3 regions of the Chryseobacterium sp. GTID13 genome follow, and region 2 is predicted to be linked to each of the others. Evidence: riboswitches for the same ligand, from Rfam matches in the RefSeq annotation. Region 2 holds a riboswitch; each other region holds the start of a gene.
What was found. Region 2 has a riboswitch for S-adenosylmethionine ahead of N4G44_RS00485 (TonB-dependent receptor plug domain-containing protein). Riboswitches for the same ligand answer to the same signal wherever they lie in the genome.
Positions count from the first base shown of each region.

Region 1: it holds a riboswitch for S-adenosylmethionine, as region 2 does, so the genes downstream of both, N4G44_RS04945 (alpha/beta fold hydrolase) here and N4G44_RS00485 (TonB-dependent receptor plug domain-containing protein) in region 2, are expected to answer to the same signal.
Region 3: it holds a riboswitch for S-adenosylmethionine, as region 2 does, so the genes downstream of both, N4G44_RS04240 (SusC/RagA family TonB-linked outer membrane protein) here and N4G44_RS00485 (TonB-dependent receptor plug domain-containing protein) in region 2, are expected to answer to the same signal.

Region 1 covers NZ_JAOCMB010000002.1:978,762-983,148, forward strand. Annotated here, with positions in the region: gene N4G44_RS04935 (OsmC family protein) at 1-38, shown strand, start outside; partial or broken gene N4G44_RS04940 (MGH1-like glycoside hydrolase domain-containing protein) at 89-2,703, opposite strand; SAM riboswitch class I at 2,890-2,996, shown strand; partial or broken gene N4G44_RS04945 (alpha/beta fold hydrolase) at 3,055-3,992, shown strand; gene N4G44_RS04950 (ACT domain-containing protein) at 3,994-4,387, shown strand, end outside.
Region 2 covers NZ_JAOCMB010000002.1:97,032-101,418, reverse strand. Annotated here, with positions in the region: gene N4G44_RS00490 (outer membrane beta-barrel protein) at 1-1,448, opposite strand, end outside; SAM-I-IV-variant riboswitch at 1,569-1,667, shown strand; partial or broken gene N4G44_RS00485 (TonB-dependent receptor plug domain-containing protein) at 1,958-4,387, shown strand, end outside.
Region 3 covers NZ_JAOCMB010000002.1:850,652-855,038, reverse strand. Annotated here, with positions in the region: gene N4G44_RS04240 (SusC/RagA family TonB-linked outer membrane protein) at 1-2,392, opposite strand, end outside; SAM riboswitch class I at 2,476-2,572, opposite strand; gene N4G44_RS04235 (hypothetical protein) at 2,833-3,792, opposite strand; gene N4G44_RS04230 (hypothetical protein) at 3,789-4,079, opposite strand.

The DNA of each region.
Region 1 (4,387 bases), 880 kb from region 2:
TTGGGTATGAAGTTCTTGTTAACGGAGAGAAAGTTTAATAGTTGTAAGAAATTAAAAGCTTCCGGCCCATTCGGGCCGGAAGCTTCATTTATACTGTTAATCTTGGTTTCATAAGCTTTGCAACCGTTGCCGTCCATCCTGTCTGATGGGAAGCTCCTACACCTCGGCCGTTGTCTCCGTGGAAATATTCAAAGAAAGTAATATAATCTTTAAAATGTTCATCATAATTAAACTTGGCATTGCCCCCATTGAAAGGCCTTTGCCCATCCTCATCCTTCAAAAACAGGGAACATAGCCTTCTGCTGATATTTTGTGCTACTTCATCCAGGTTTTTTTCTCACCGCTTCCTGTAGGAAATTCAACTTTTAAGCTGTTGCCATAGTAAAAGTGAAAACGCTGTAAGCTTTCCACGATCAGGAAATTGATCGGAAACCAGATCGGTCCCCGCCAGTTGCTGTTACCTCCAAACATCCTGCTGTCGCTCTCCGCAGGAGTATAATAAACTACGTTTTCCGTACCGTGAACAGAAAATACAAACGGATTTTCCTCGTATACTTTAGACATGGCGCGTATTCCGTAAGAGCTCAGGAATTCATTCTCGTCAAGCATTCTTCTTAGAACCTTTGTCAGCCTGTTTTTGCGTAAAATACTCATCAGGTGCTTTCTGCCTTGTCCTTCCTCGTCCCAGTGAGAAACCAGTTTTGTAAGTTCCGGCTTGTTCTTTAAGACCCAATCCATCCTTGCCTGGAAATTCGGCATCTTTTCCAATAATTTGTGATCTACAATTTCTACGGCAAACATAGGAATCAACCCTACAATGCTTCTCAGCTTCAAAGACACACTGTCCCCGTTACCAAGCTGCAGAACATCATAGAAAAAGCCATCCTCTTCATTCCATAAACCTTCTTTACCGTCACCTAAGTTTTCCATAGCTTCTGCGATGTACAGATAATGCTCAAAAAACTTGATCGCCATATCTTCATATACCTGATAATACTGGGCAAGTTCCATAGCAATGCGCATCATATTGAGAGCATACATTGCCATCCAGCTCGTTCCGTCAGCCTGCTCAAGATGCTGGCCGTCCTTCAGTACCATATTTCGGTCGAAAGCCCCGATATTATCCAGACCAAGAAAACCGCCGCCAAAAATATTTTTACCGTTTTTATCCTTCCGGTTCACCCACCATGTAAAATTCAGGAGAAGCTTCTGGAATACTTTTTCAAGGAATAAAAGATCAGGCTTGCCATTTTGTTTTTCATCAATTTTGAAAACCCTGAAGCAGGACCATGCGTGTACCGGTGGATTCACATCGCTCAGATTCCATTCATAGGCAGGAAGTTGGCCGTTCGGATGCATATACCATTCTTTGGTTAAAAGTAAAAGCTGACCTTTGGCAAATTCCGCATCAATGATAGAAAAAGGAACACAGTGAAATGCCAGATCCCAGGTCGCATACCAGGGATATTCCCACTTATCGGGCATAGAAATAATGTCCTTGTTGTGAAGGTGGTTCCACTCTGTATTTCTTACATACTCATTAAAATTTCTCGGAGCTTCATGATTCGGATCACCTTTAAGCCATTTTCCTACGTTGTAATGATAAAACTGCTTATTCCACAGAAGGCCTGCAAATGCCTGCCGCTGAACATTCCTTTCATCCTCATTCGTTGTTTCGCTCTGGACTTCGCTGTAGAATTCATCTGCTTCGGCAATTCTTGTGCTGAAAATTTCGTCAAAATTTTCAAAAGGCTCATCAGTTTCATCAGGACACAGCCTGAAATCAAAAACTTTGGATTGTCCTGCGCCTACCATTTCATCAATGATAAAAGAAGCTTTGGTACCTCTTTTTTCCGGATTTACCGTATTGCTTCCATAAATGATATAGTCATTGATTCCGTCTTTAAAATAGGTATTACCCGGATAAGGAGCGCCATATAGTTTAGGTGTATTGGTTTCATTTTCGCAGAAAGCACTCTGGGCAGCCCTGTTTCTTGAATAGAACTTTTTGATTGAAATACTGTCATGGTTAACATCTATGCATCCGTCATACGCAGCATTCATCTGGCCTTTATAGGTGTTATATCCCCATTTCCAGTTATTTCTGAACCAGGCAGTTGGTGCTAGGACAATGGGAGCATCCTCATTACTCCTGTTATGAACAGTTACCCTTGCAAGAATATCATTGTGGTCGCCTTTACAGTATTCAATGAAAATATCAAAATATTCATCATTGTCAAAAATTCCTGTATCAAACAGCTCATATTCAGGTTCCTTTTTGCTTCTTCTGCCGTTCTCCGCAACAATATCATCATAAGGAAATGCATTGATAGGGTATTTGTACACCATTTTCATATAACTATGCGTAGGTGTATTATCTAAATAATAAAAGATTTCTTTGATGTCTTCCCCGTGGTTACCCTGAGGATTGCTTAATCCAAAAAAACGCTCTTTTATGATCTTATCTTTTTTGTTCCAAAAGGAAAAGGCAAAACAGAAAATCTGTTTCACATCGGAAATCCCCGCAATCCCTTCTTCACCCCATCGGTAAGTATAACTTTCTGCGGTATTGTGGTTGGCATAATTCCAGGCATTTCCGTTCGGGCTGTAATCTTCACGTACATTTCCCCATTGCCGGTTACTGACGTATGGCCCCCAGTTTTTCCATTTGGAATCTTGTAATCTTTCTTTTTCAACAGTCATATTTCATCACTTTTCAAATACGAAGTTAGTTTTTTTGAAAAAAAATTCCAATTCTTTCCATCTGAATAATTATTAATATACTATTGGAACACTTACTATTACTGGTTTTTTTGATATTAAATATTTTTTTTGAAAAAATTAAAAGAAAAAACATATCTTTGCAGTGCGTTCATTCAAATATTGAAAATGTTATCAAGAAAGGTTGAGGGATTAGACCCTATGAAACCTTAGCAACCCTTTGTGCAAGCAGAGAAGGTGCTACGTTCTACCAATTTATTTTGGACAGATAACTCACTGAAGTTCTTTTCAGCCATTTCCTGTGGCATTTTCAATTGTATTAAAATAATAGAATTGAAAACAGAACTAAACTATATTAATCTTTCGTATCAAACCCATTCCCAAAAGGAATACCATATCCCGCTGACTTATCAGATCTTCGGGCCAGACTTGTTTTCAGCTCCCGTTATACTGGTCAATCATGCTTTGACCGGAAATTCAAATGTTTCCGGAGAAAAAGGATGGTGGAAGCAGTTGATCGGAGAAAATCAGGTCATTGATACCAATAAGTATACTGTTCTGTGTTTCAATATCCCCGGAAACGGATTTGATGACTTTTTAATTGACGAATACGAAGATTTCACCCCTTCGGATATTGCTGAAATATTCCTGAAAGGTCTTGAAACTTTATATATCAAAAATTTATACGCCATTATCGGAGGCTCTCTCGGAGGTGGAATTGCATGGGAAATGCTTGCCAAGCAGCCGCAGCTGGCGGAAATTTTTATTCCCATTGCCTGCGATTCCAAAACCCACGACTGGCTTCATGCACAGTGCCTGGTTCAGAAATTCCTCTTAAACGGAAATGATGAACCTCTGCAGAAAGCAAGAATCCATGCGATGCTGTGCTACAGAACTCCTCAATCTTTAAACGACAGATTTCAAAATAGATACGATCCGGAAAAACAGAGATTAGAATCTGAAGACTGGCTCGTTTATCACGGAAATTCATTAAACGAAAGATTTAGTTTGAAAGCTTATAAGCTAATGAATCATTTGCTGATGAATATCAATACCGAAAAAAGCAACAAGAAAAGATCAGCGCCCGAATGCACCTTATTGCTGTAGACACCGATCTGTTTTTCCCGGCATCAGAAATCCGAATGTGCTTTCAGCAGCTGAAAGAGGAAAACAAAGAGGTTTTTTACCACGAAATACAGTCAATTCACGGGCATGATGCCTTCCTGATGGAATATAAACAATTAAATACAATCATAAAAAATATTTTGTAGAATGAGAAATGCTAACGAAATAAAGTTTTTAAAGAACAGATCAATTATCAAATTTGAAGGAGAAGATTTCCTGGGTGAAATCGGGATCGACGGAAGAATTTTTAAGGCGCTTACTTTGGCACGCATAAGTGTGGGAGTGATCTCTCAGCAGGCTATTGAAAACGGGATATCTATCCTGGTGAATGAAGCGGATGCAGAAAAAGCAGTTACCTGCCTGATTGATGAATTTGAAGCCGAAAGAAAGTCAGGCAAAGTTTCACAGATTTACAGCATTAATAATGTTTCCGTGCTTGGATTCGTAGCGGAAGATTTCAATAAAGTCCTTGCAGAGCTGGCAAGAAACAATGTATTCCCACTGCTTTTAAACCAGGTGGCAGCAGAAAAAAGAGTCAATA
Region 2 (4,387 bases):
TTCGGGTTTAGGGCAGAAATGCTTGGCAGCGTAATCTTTTTATTGTAGTTCGCTGCAACATATACCTGGTTCATCAGGCTATACTGTACGCTTGCATTCGGGAAAAGCTTGAATTTATTGAAAGGGGTTAAATCTCTTTCTACAACAGCATTATCCTTTATAATTCGTGTAATTCCATAAATATCATAGTTTTCTGCTCTTGCTCCTAAGGTAAAATCAAACTTTTTCAGTTTTGCCTGAAATTCAAGGTAGGTAGATGCTGTCTGTCTCTGGTATTCCAGGTTGGTCAGGCCTTTACTTTCCGTATCATAATCCTGTCTTTCATACAAACCGCCTAAACTTACTTTTCCACCGTCCAGAAGCTTGATCGGCTGCGAATAATCTACCTTGAAGTTAGCTACCCTCATATCCGACTTATTATCAAGTACATTTTCTCCGCCTACATTCAGGAAAGGCTGCCAAGGGTCTGTATAAAAGCCTCTCTGGAAGAAATTATCCTGGGAAAATTTAGAAGAGGCTTTGGTATATCCGAACTGGAAATCCAGTTTTTGAGACTTGTCACTGAAACGCTTCTGATACGTTACAACAGCTTCCTGTCTCAGGTTATTGGTATGAGCCACATCGGATGCTTCATAATTAGCTTCCCGGTACTGGAGAGGATTAAGGCTTACAGGAATGTCGGCAAGTCCTGTACTGGCTGTATAATTGCCATTATTGTTGTGGTAAATATCGTAGTTCAGCAATAATCTGTCCTGCCCAAGATCAAAAGTCAATCCTGATTTTGCAAAATATCCACGTCCGATTCTGTCCGTATTGTTATGCAGAAGCACATCCTGATCGCCATTCAGCATACTTTCACGGTAATTCTGGCCTACATTCAGCTGCCATCCGAAAAGTTTATTTCTTGCATTCAGATTTAAAGAATTGGTGGTTCGGCTTCTGAATTTGTCGTAATTGCTAAAAGAATAATTTCCCGAATAGGTTGCTGTTAGATACTTATTGGCGTTCTTATTGGTAATGATATTCATGATGGCACCTCCTGAGGTAGCTGGATATTCTGCTCCCGGCTGGGTGATCACTTCTATTCTGTCTACCGAGTTGGCAGGCATCCCTTCAAGAAAAGAATTCAGTTCGTTTGAAGTAATATTTAAAGGTCTTCCGTTCAGATAAACATCCAGGATTTTTCCCTGGTACATCATTCCGGCGATATCGGTGGAAACCAGTCCCGGAAGTTTTTTGATACCTTCCAGAACATTCCCGTTATTAAGCTGCGGCTGCTCGGAAAAATCAAAAATGGTACGGTCCGCTTTCTGTTCAACGGCTTTTTTAGTTTTGGTAATGACTACGCCTTCAATCTGTTTCTCCTTGTCTGTGCCGGTATTGGTTTTTTCCTGTGAATAGGCAAAAAAAGACGCCAGCAAAGACAGCGTGAATATAGTTTTTTTCATAATGTTTTTTACTACTATTCAGTTAGACGTAAAAAAACTCATTTGTTACGGTGAAATTTGCGAAAAGTTAAAATTTTGAGCATTTATTTTTTTATTTCCGAAATAATTATATCTTTGCCACGTAATTATCAAGAATCTCATAGATGGGATAGCAACCTGCAAAAACAAGCAAGGTGCTAAAATAGATAAGCCGGTATGCCCGGAAAAAATGTTTATTCTCTATTTTCTTCCCATCTTGACATTTTTGTTTTAAAAATAAAATCAATGTTTAAAGACAAGGGAAACCACAAGACCAATTTAAAATTTCGTTTCTCAGATCATGAAGTTCCGCTTCGTTATTCTGACCTGTTCTCATGCCATACCCACATGTGCATGTGTTGTTGTTTCTAGACTTCTTTAAAAAATAATTCAATCATTCAGGCTTTTGATCGTAACCTCAAATAGAGGTTACAGGAATCTTACTACCTGAAATCAACCAACAATCAGTAATCAAAAAAATAGAAAAACACATGTACAATTTCAACAAAAAAACAATCATAGCATCAGCAACTTTTATTTCAGCATTTTATTTCGGGCAGACGGATTCTGTATCTTCCAAAAAGATCGATGATGTGGTGATCCTTGGGTCCAGAGGGGCTGGAAGATCCCTTACAGAAACTCCGGTTCCGGTAGATATCATCAATATTTCTAAAATTCTGAGACAAAGTCCCGTAAATAATATAAGCCAGGCGCTTAATTATGTAGTGCCTTCATTTTCTTCCACCTCGCATACGGTAAATGACGGAACCGATTTCGTAGATCCCGCTCTTTTAAGAGGACTTGGTCCGGATCAGGTGCTGGTTTTGCTTAACGGGAAAAGAAGATACCAGTCATCCCTGATCAATGTTACCCTGACTCCGGGAAGAGGTTCGGTAGGAACGGATCTTAACGCAATTCCGGCTTTTGCTTTAGAGAAAATAGAAGTTCTGAGAGACGGGGCTTCTGCCCAATATGGTTCCGACGCTATTGCAGGAGTCGTGAATTTAGGGTTAAAGAAAAGGCTTGGACTTTCAGGACAGGTATTTTTAGGAGGATATGCTTCGCCAGTGGCCAATAACTTCTCAGGAGGGATCGACGGGCAGACCATTTCTGCAGATCTTAACTATGGGGCGAAAATCGGGGAGAAGGGTTTCATTAATGTAACGGGTTCCGTACAGTACAGAGATCCTTATTCAAGAGCTGGCGTCCGTCAGGGAAATATTTTTAATGCCTATAATGCGATTAATTACAGGGCATTGCAGAATGGAGTCAATATTGATGGACTGTATAAAAATATTACCAATACTCCCAATACCCAGCAAATCATTAATACCGTTAAGCAGTATGCATCACAGGTTGATTATTTTTCACAGGATTTCAAAAACCAGATAGCTGGAGCGAACAGTATTTCAGCATTACAAGGCTTATTAGGCCAGGATTTTACGGATCACGAGCTTAAATACCGGGGGTTGGAAAGAAAAGATTTCAGTCTGAGAGCAGGGCAGTCTAAATTGCAGTCCGCACAGCTTTTTTCAATTCTGAAATTCCCGTCAATGAAGACTGGAAAGTATATTCATTCGGAGGTTACAGCTACCGTTTAGGAAATGCCGGAGGATTTTACCGTCTGCCCAACACAGAAAGAAACATCAATGCTGTTACTCCTAATGGATATCTTCCACAAATTGAAGCCAGTGTGAATGATTATTCCTTAGCCGGAGGAATCAAAGGAAAATGGAATGGCTGGAATGTGGATCTGAGTAATACTTTCGGAAAGAATGCCTTTAATTTTGGGGTGGTGAATACATTTAATGCCTCATTGGGAGAGAATTCCCCAAGAACATTTGAAGCAGGTGGCTCAGAATTCTTACAAAATACTTTAAATCTTGATTTCTCCAAAAAATATGATGTGCTTCACGGCCTGAATGTGGCTTTTGGAGGAGAATACCGTTATGAAAACTATAAAGTAAATGCAGGAAACGAAAATTCCTATGTTTCTTATGATATCAATGGCCGTGTAGTAACAGCCGCCACTCCCGACAATGAAAAGGTAACGGACTTCTTCGGTGCTGTAAGACCTGCCGGATCACAGGTTTTTCCAGGGTTTAGTCCTGATAATGCTGTTTCCGGAAGCAGAAACAGTCTGGCGGCCTACGCCGATGTGGAAATTGAGCCCACCGACTGGTGGCTGTTGGAAGGAGCAGTACGTTTCGAGAATTATTCAGATTTCGGTTCTACTTTTAATTATAAGCTGGCCACCAATGTGAAGCTGGCTAAAAATTTCAATTGGAGAGGAGCGGTTTCCACAGGATTCAGGGCACCTTCTCTTGCGCAGATCTACTACAGTTCGACATCTACATTGATACAGAAGGGACAAACAACACAAGTAGGAACTTTCAGGAATAATTCCGAAGCAGCCCAAGCTTTGGGAATTCCAAAACTGAAACAGGAAACTTCACAATCGTACAGTACAGGAATTACGTGGAAGATTCCGTCTTTGAGCCTGGTGTTTACAGCGGATGCTTATCTCATAAAGATCAAGGACAGAGTAGTGCTTACGGATTTATTCTACCGTCCGGAAACAGTTAATACTCCTGATGATCAGGTATTGCAAAGTGCATTTGACCTTGCAAGGGCCAGCGCTGCCAACTTCTTTGCTAATGCAGTGGATTCACAGACAAAAGGATTAGATATTACGATTTCTCAGAATTCAAGAATTTCGGAAGGGGTATCTCTGGAAAATAACCTTGGGCTTAATCTTAACCAAACCAGAAGAATCGGCGATATTCATGCTTCTCCTAAACTGGTAAGCCAGATCAATAATTATTTTTCTGAACCTAACCGAGTGTATTTTGAAGAAGCTGTACCCCGTATAAAAGCTACGCTTGCCAATACATTGAGGCTTGCAGCCCTTACCGTTTCCC
Region 3 (4,387 bases), 750 kb from region 2:
CTACTGTATTTCCGTTGGCATCCTGGTAAATGTATCTCCAGAGAGGTTTTCCGTTGGAAGGATCTACTCCTACCCATTCAGGAATAAAGAAATCATAAATAGAACCTCCTACTTCAAGACGTTTTGTTCCTGTGATCACGGATCCTTTGGGCAGCTTTGTTATTTTATTGGTCAGAGTACTCAGGTTGACATCCACATTCCATTGGAAATTATCATTTTTGATAGGCGTTGTGAAGAGTGAAAATTCAAAACCGGTGTTCTGTATTGTTCCCACATTAAAAGGAAAGTCACTGATTCCCAGGGATGGGGCAACCGGCATATTAAACAAAAGATCCTGACTCTTACGTTTAAAATATTCTACATTCCCTTTCACTCTGTTATTAAGAACAGCAAATTCAAGACCTACGTTTAAATTAAGATTGGTTTCCCATTTCACATCATTGGTCTGTACTTTTTCCAGGACTGTTCCCGGCTCACCCAGGTTATTATAAAATTTATACAATTCCTGGTAGGCATAGTACAGAGAGGATCCGTTAGGTCTTCGTAATTTATCATTCCCCTGGCCACCATAGCTGGCACGCAGAGTCAGCTGATTGAATATATTTAAATCCTTAATAAAATCTTCATTTGAAATTTTCCATGAACCTCCCACTGACCAGAACTTCCCCCATCTGTTATCAGCAAAGAACCTTGAAGAACCGTCTGCCCTTCCGGATAATGATAAAAAGTAAGTATTATTAAAATCATATTCCGCTCTTCCCAGAAAACTCAACAAAGAAAATTTGTCACTGTTACCACTAAAGCTCCCCAATAAAGCAGCTGCATCAGGCTCATAATAATAAGGAAGAGAAAACTGGCTTCTGGAGCCGGATATCGTCTGATAATCATATTTGTAGAACTCCTGCCCTCCCAGAACATTCAAGTGGTGTTTTCCGAACTTTTTATCAAAAGTCAGAATATTACTGGTGGTATAAGATAATGTTCTGCTGTTGGATTTCGTTACAGAACCTCCAATTTCACTTCCTTCCCCGAGAAGCGGATTAGAGTAGTAATGACCGTTATAATTCACCAGATCAACGGAAAAGCTGGTTTTAAATTTCAGTTCCGGAAGGAAAATAAACTCTAGAAAACCCTTCCCGGAGAAGTTGTCCTCTTTATTTTCGTTCTTGTCCAAAGGTAATGTTGCTGCAGCATTCTGGTTCTGCAATGCGCTGGTAGGTCTGTATTTCCCGAAATCATAAACCCGGTTTCCTTCTGCATCCAACACATAACTTCCATCTGCATTTCTTTCATAATACGGATAGAAAGACGGAATAACCCTGGCTGCATTGATGATATTGTCAGTTCTCGAGTCTGAAGATGGCGGCGCATTCTGGATACTGTTGGTATAGCTTAAATTGGCCCCTGCATTCAGCCATTTCTTTACTTCTGAATTAATTTTTAACCTCGTGGAAAATTTCTGAAATCCGGATTCAATGGCAATTCCTTTATCGTCAAGATATCCTAACGAAAAGAAATAATTGCTTTTCTCACTGCCTCCGCTGATATCAAAATCTACCTGGCTTCTGGAAGCTGTTCTCTGAAGAATATCTCTCCAGTCATCATTCCACAAAGCTTTTGCTCCAGGAACAAGCTTTCCGTCTGTCCCTACCGGGTTGGGAAAACCGGCTCCGTAAGGATTGATTCCCAAAGCAGTTGTCAGGTTATCACTCGCCATCTGTGCTGCCTGCTGTGAGCTGATCTGCCCCGATTTATAACCGTTTCTCAATGCTTCCCAATAAAGCTGGAAATACTGATCGGTGCTTACCTGCTTATAATCCTTTACCGCTCTGTTGGAAAATCCCTGGCTGATATTAAAATTGATCCTGGATTCTCCTTTCTTACCGGATTTTGTTGTGATGATAATAATTCCGTTAGCTCCCCTTGAACCGTATAATGAACTTGCGGTGGCATCTTTCAAAACACTGATGGATTCAATATCATTAGGGCTGATGGAATTGATGTTTCCGTCAAAAGGAATCCCGTCTACCACATACAATGGATCACTTGAAGCACTTATAGAGCCAATTCCTCTTATTCGTACAGAAGCGGTAGAACCCGGCTGTCCGGAGGCACTTACTGCCTGGATCCCCGGAACCTGCCCTTCCAGCGCTTTTGTAATATTGGTAACCGGCCTATTGTTGATTTTATCACTGGATATGGTAGCTACTGAACCGGTATAACTTGTTCTTTTAGCCTTACCATAAGCAATGACAACCACTTCATCGATTTCCTTTTCGTTAACCGTATCTTTCTTAGTTTGGGTCTGAGCCTGTACGCCCATTATTCCTAAGAAAAATATAGCAACAGGTGGAACCCAAACCTTAGAATTAATTAAATTTTTACTAATCATAATCAATTTTATTTATCATATATTTAAAAAATACCCTTTGCGGAAAAGACAGCAAAGGGCATCGCTCAATACGATAAACCAAGTGCTTATTTTTCCTTTATAGGCTGAATGTAACACCTTGCTCTGGGCAGGTTGTTAAGATTTCACAGGGTCAGTTCCCTCCATCTTTCTTTATAAGCCGATCGAAATATGTCTGCAAATCTAAAAACAATTAGTCCACAAAACAAGTAGACTTTAAATTTTATTATGAAATATTTTCAAAAATTAACTTAAATTTCATCTAAAACCCCAATAAATAAGCACTTACAAATATTACATAATTGTTAAATATGAGAAATATCATTAATAATACTTGAATTAATATTTTATTCTAATAAGTATCGGAAAATAAAAAATGACGCTGTTAGCGTCATTCTATGTTGCAATCAAATTTAAATCATTTAATACAGTCTCTGAATGGATACGAAGACTTCCAATGTATTATCTAAGTTGTTTGAATCTGTAGTAGTATTACCATTACCAGCACTGGTGAAAGATTTATTATCTATACGCAGTGCATAATAAACTCTATACCATTTGTTATCCGCAGTAGTAATGTCAAAAGTTACCGTTTCGTTTCTACCATAAGTAAGATATACGCCATCATCAAACTGAGCATAATTATTTGGAAAGACTAACAGATTGGCTCCATGTGAGTCACCGGTATGGGTAGATACTTCAGAAACCCATACTTTTGCATTGGCTGCAGTGATATTGTAGAGACGGGGATCAAAATTCGTACTCGCGCCACTGGAATCAAATGCATTGGGAGCAGTAATAAAAGCATCGACCCTGAAAGTATTGTTGATTACCGGAAGATCATTAAGAAACTGGCTTAAAAGAAATGATGCTGTTTTGCGCGGAATTGAAGAATGGTAATATACCAGCTCCCCAGGAGCAATTACTGCTCCTGCTCCCACCGTTGCACTACAGCTCTGTCCACCGATGTTGATTGCAAAGGTGGTAAGTGTAGGACTGGAAACAGTAGGCACACCCGATACTGTATAGCTAAGAATTCCCGAACCTACATTGAAATTTCCGGCAGCCAGTGTTGCAGTAAGCCCGTTTACAGGTCCCACAGTCTGTGCCGCATAAACTCCACCGTTCCCTCCGGTATAGGGAACAGTCATTGTTCCCGTATAAGGTGTTCCGGCAGTATAAGTTCCCGGTGAAAGCGTCACCCCGTTACAGGTAATAGAGCCTAAAGTTCCGGGAGCAAGAGAGCCATTGTTAAATGTTCTCCATTCTGTACCGTTCCAGAATACATAGCCTACATAACCGAGTCCTCCGGTTCCTACATTATACACAAGCAGTCCCGCAGCAGGTGAAGGTATTGTTACCTGATCAGTCTGAGAGGTCAATGCTGCTTTTGGTCCCAGAAGCCCTTTTTACTTCCAACCGCAAGCCCATCCACATTAATGTCCAAAATTGCAGATGCATCAGGTACTGTAGTGCCAACTCCCACACTTCCGGATGATGTCACCGTAAAATCATTGGATTGCTGTACAGCTGTTGGGGTACCAGTTGCATTATTATCTTTTGAACCGTCAACATGGAAAGTTCCTTGTGGATTTGCAGTATTAATACCTACTTGTGAATACATGGACACAAAGCCGAAGCCTGTAATGAGTAAAATAATTTTCTTCATGATAATTTTTTTAGTTAAAGAGGGAAATCTTCTCCCTGAGATTCATTTGTGTATTTCTGAGACAATTTTAAATTTCGTCTTATGCTTCAAAACCATTTGATATTTCAATATCTCCATAATTTTTTACTGATATCTATTCAATAAAAACTTTTAGATATGTTCCCTTTTTTCAATAATTTTGTAAAGTGAAAAGAGAACATTCTTGAAATATTTTTTGATTTAAAACTATTTGCAAAAATATTGCTGACGATAAATCAAAAAAAGATCAGATTAATGATAATCACGAAAATGACTTAAATTAAATAGAG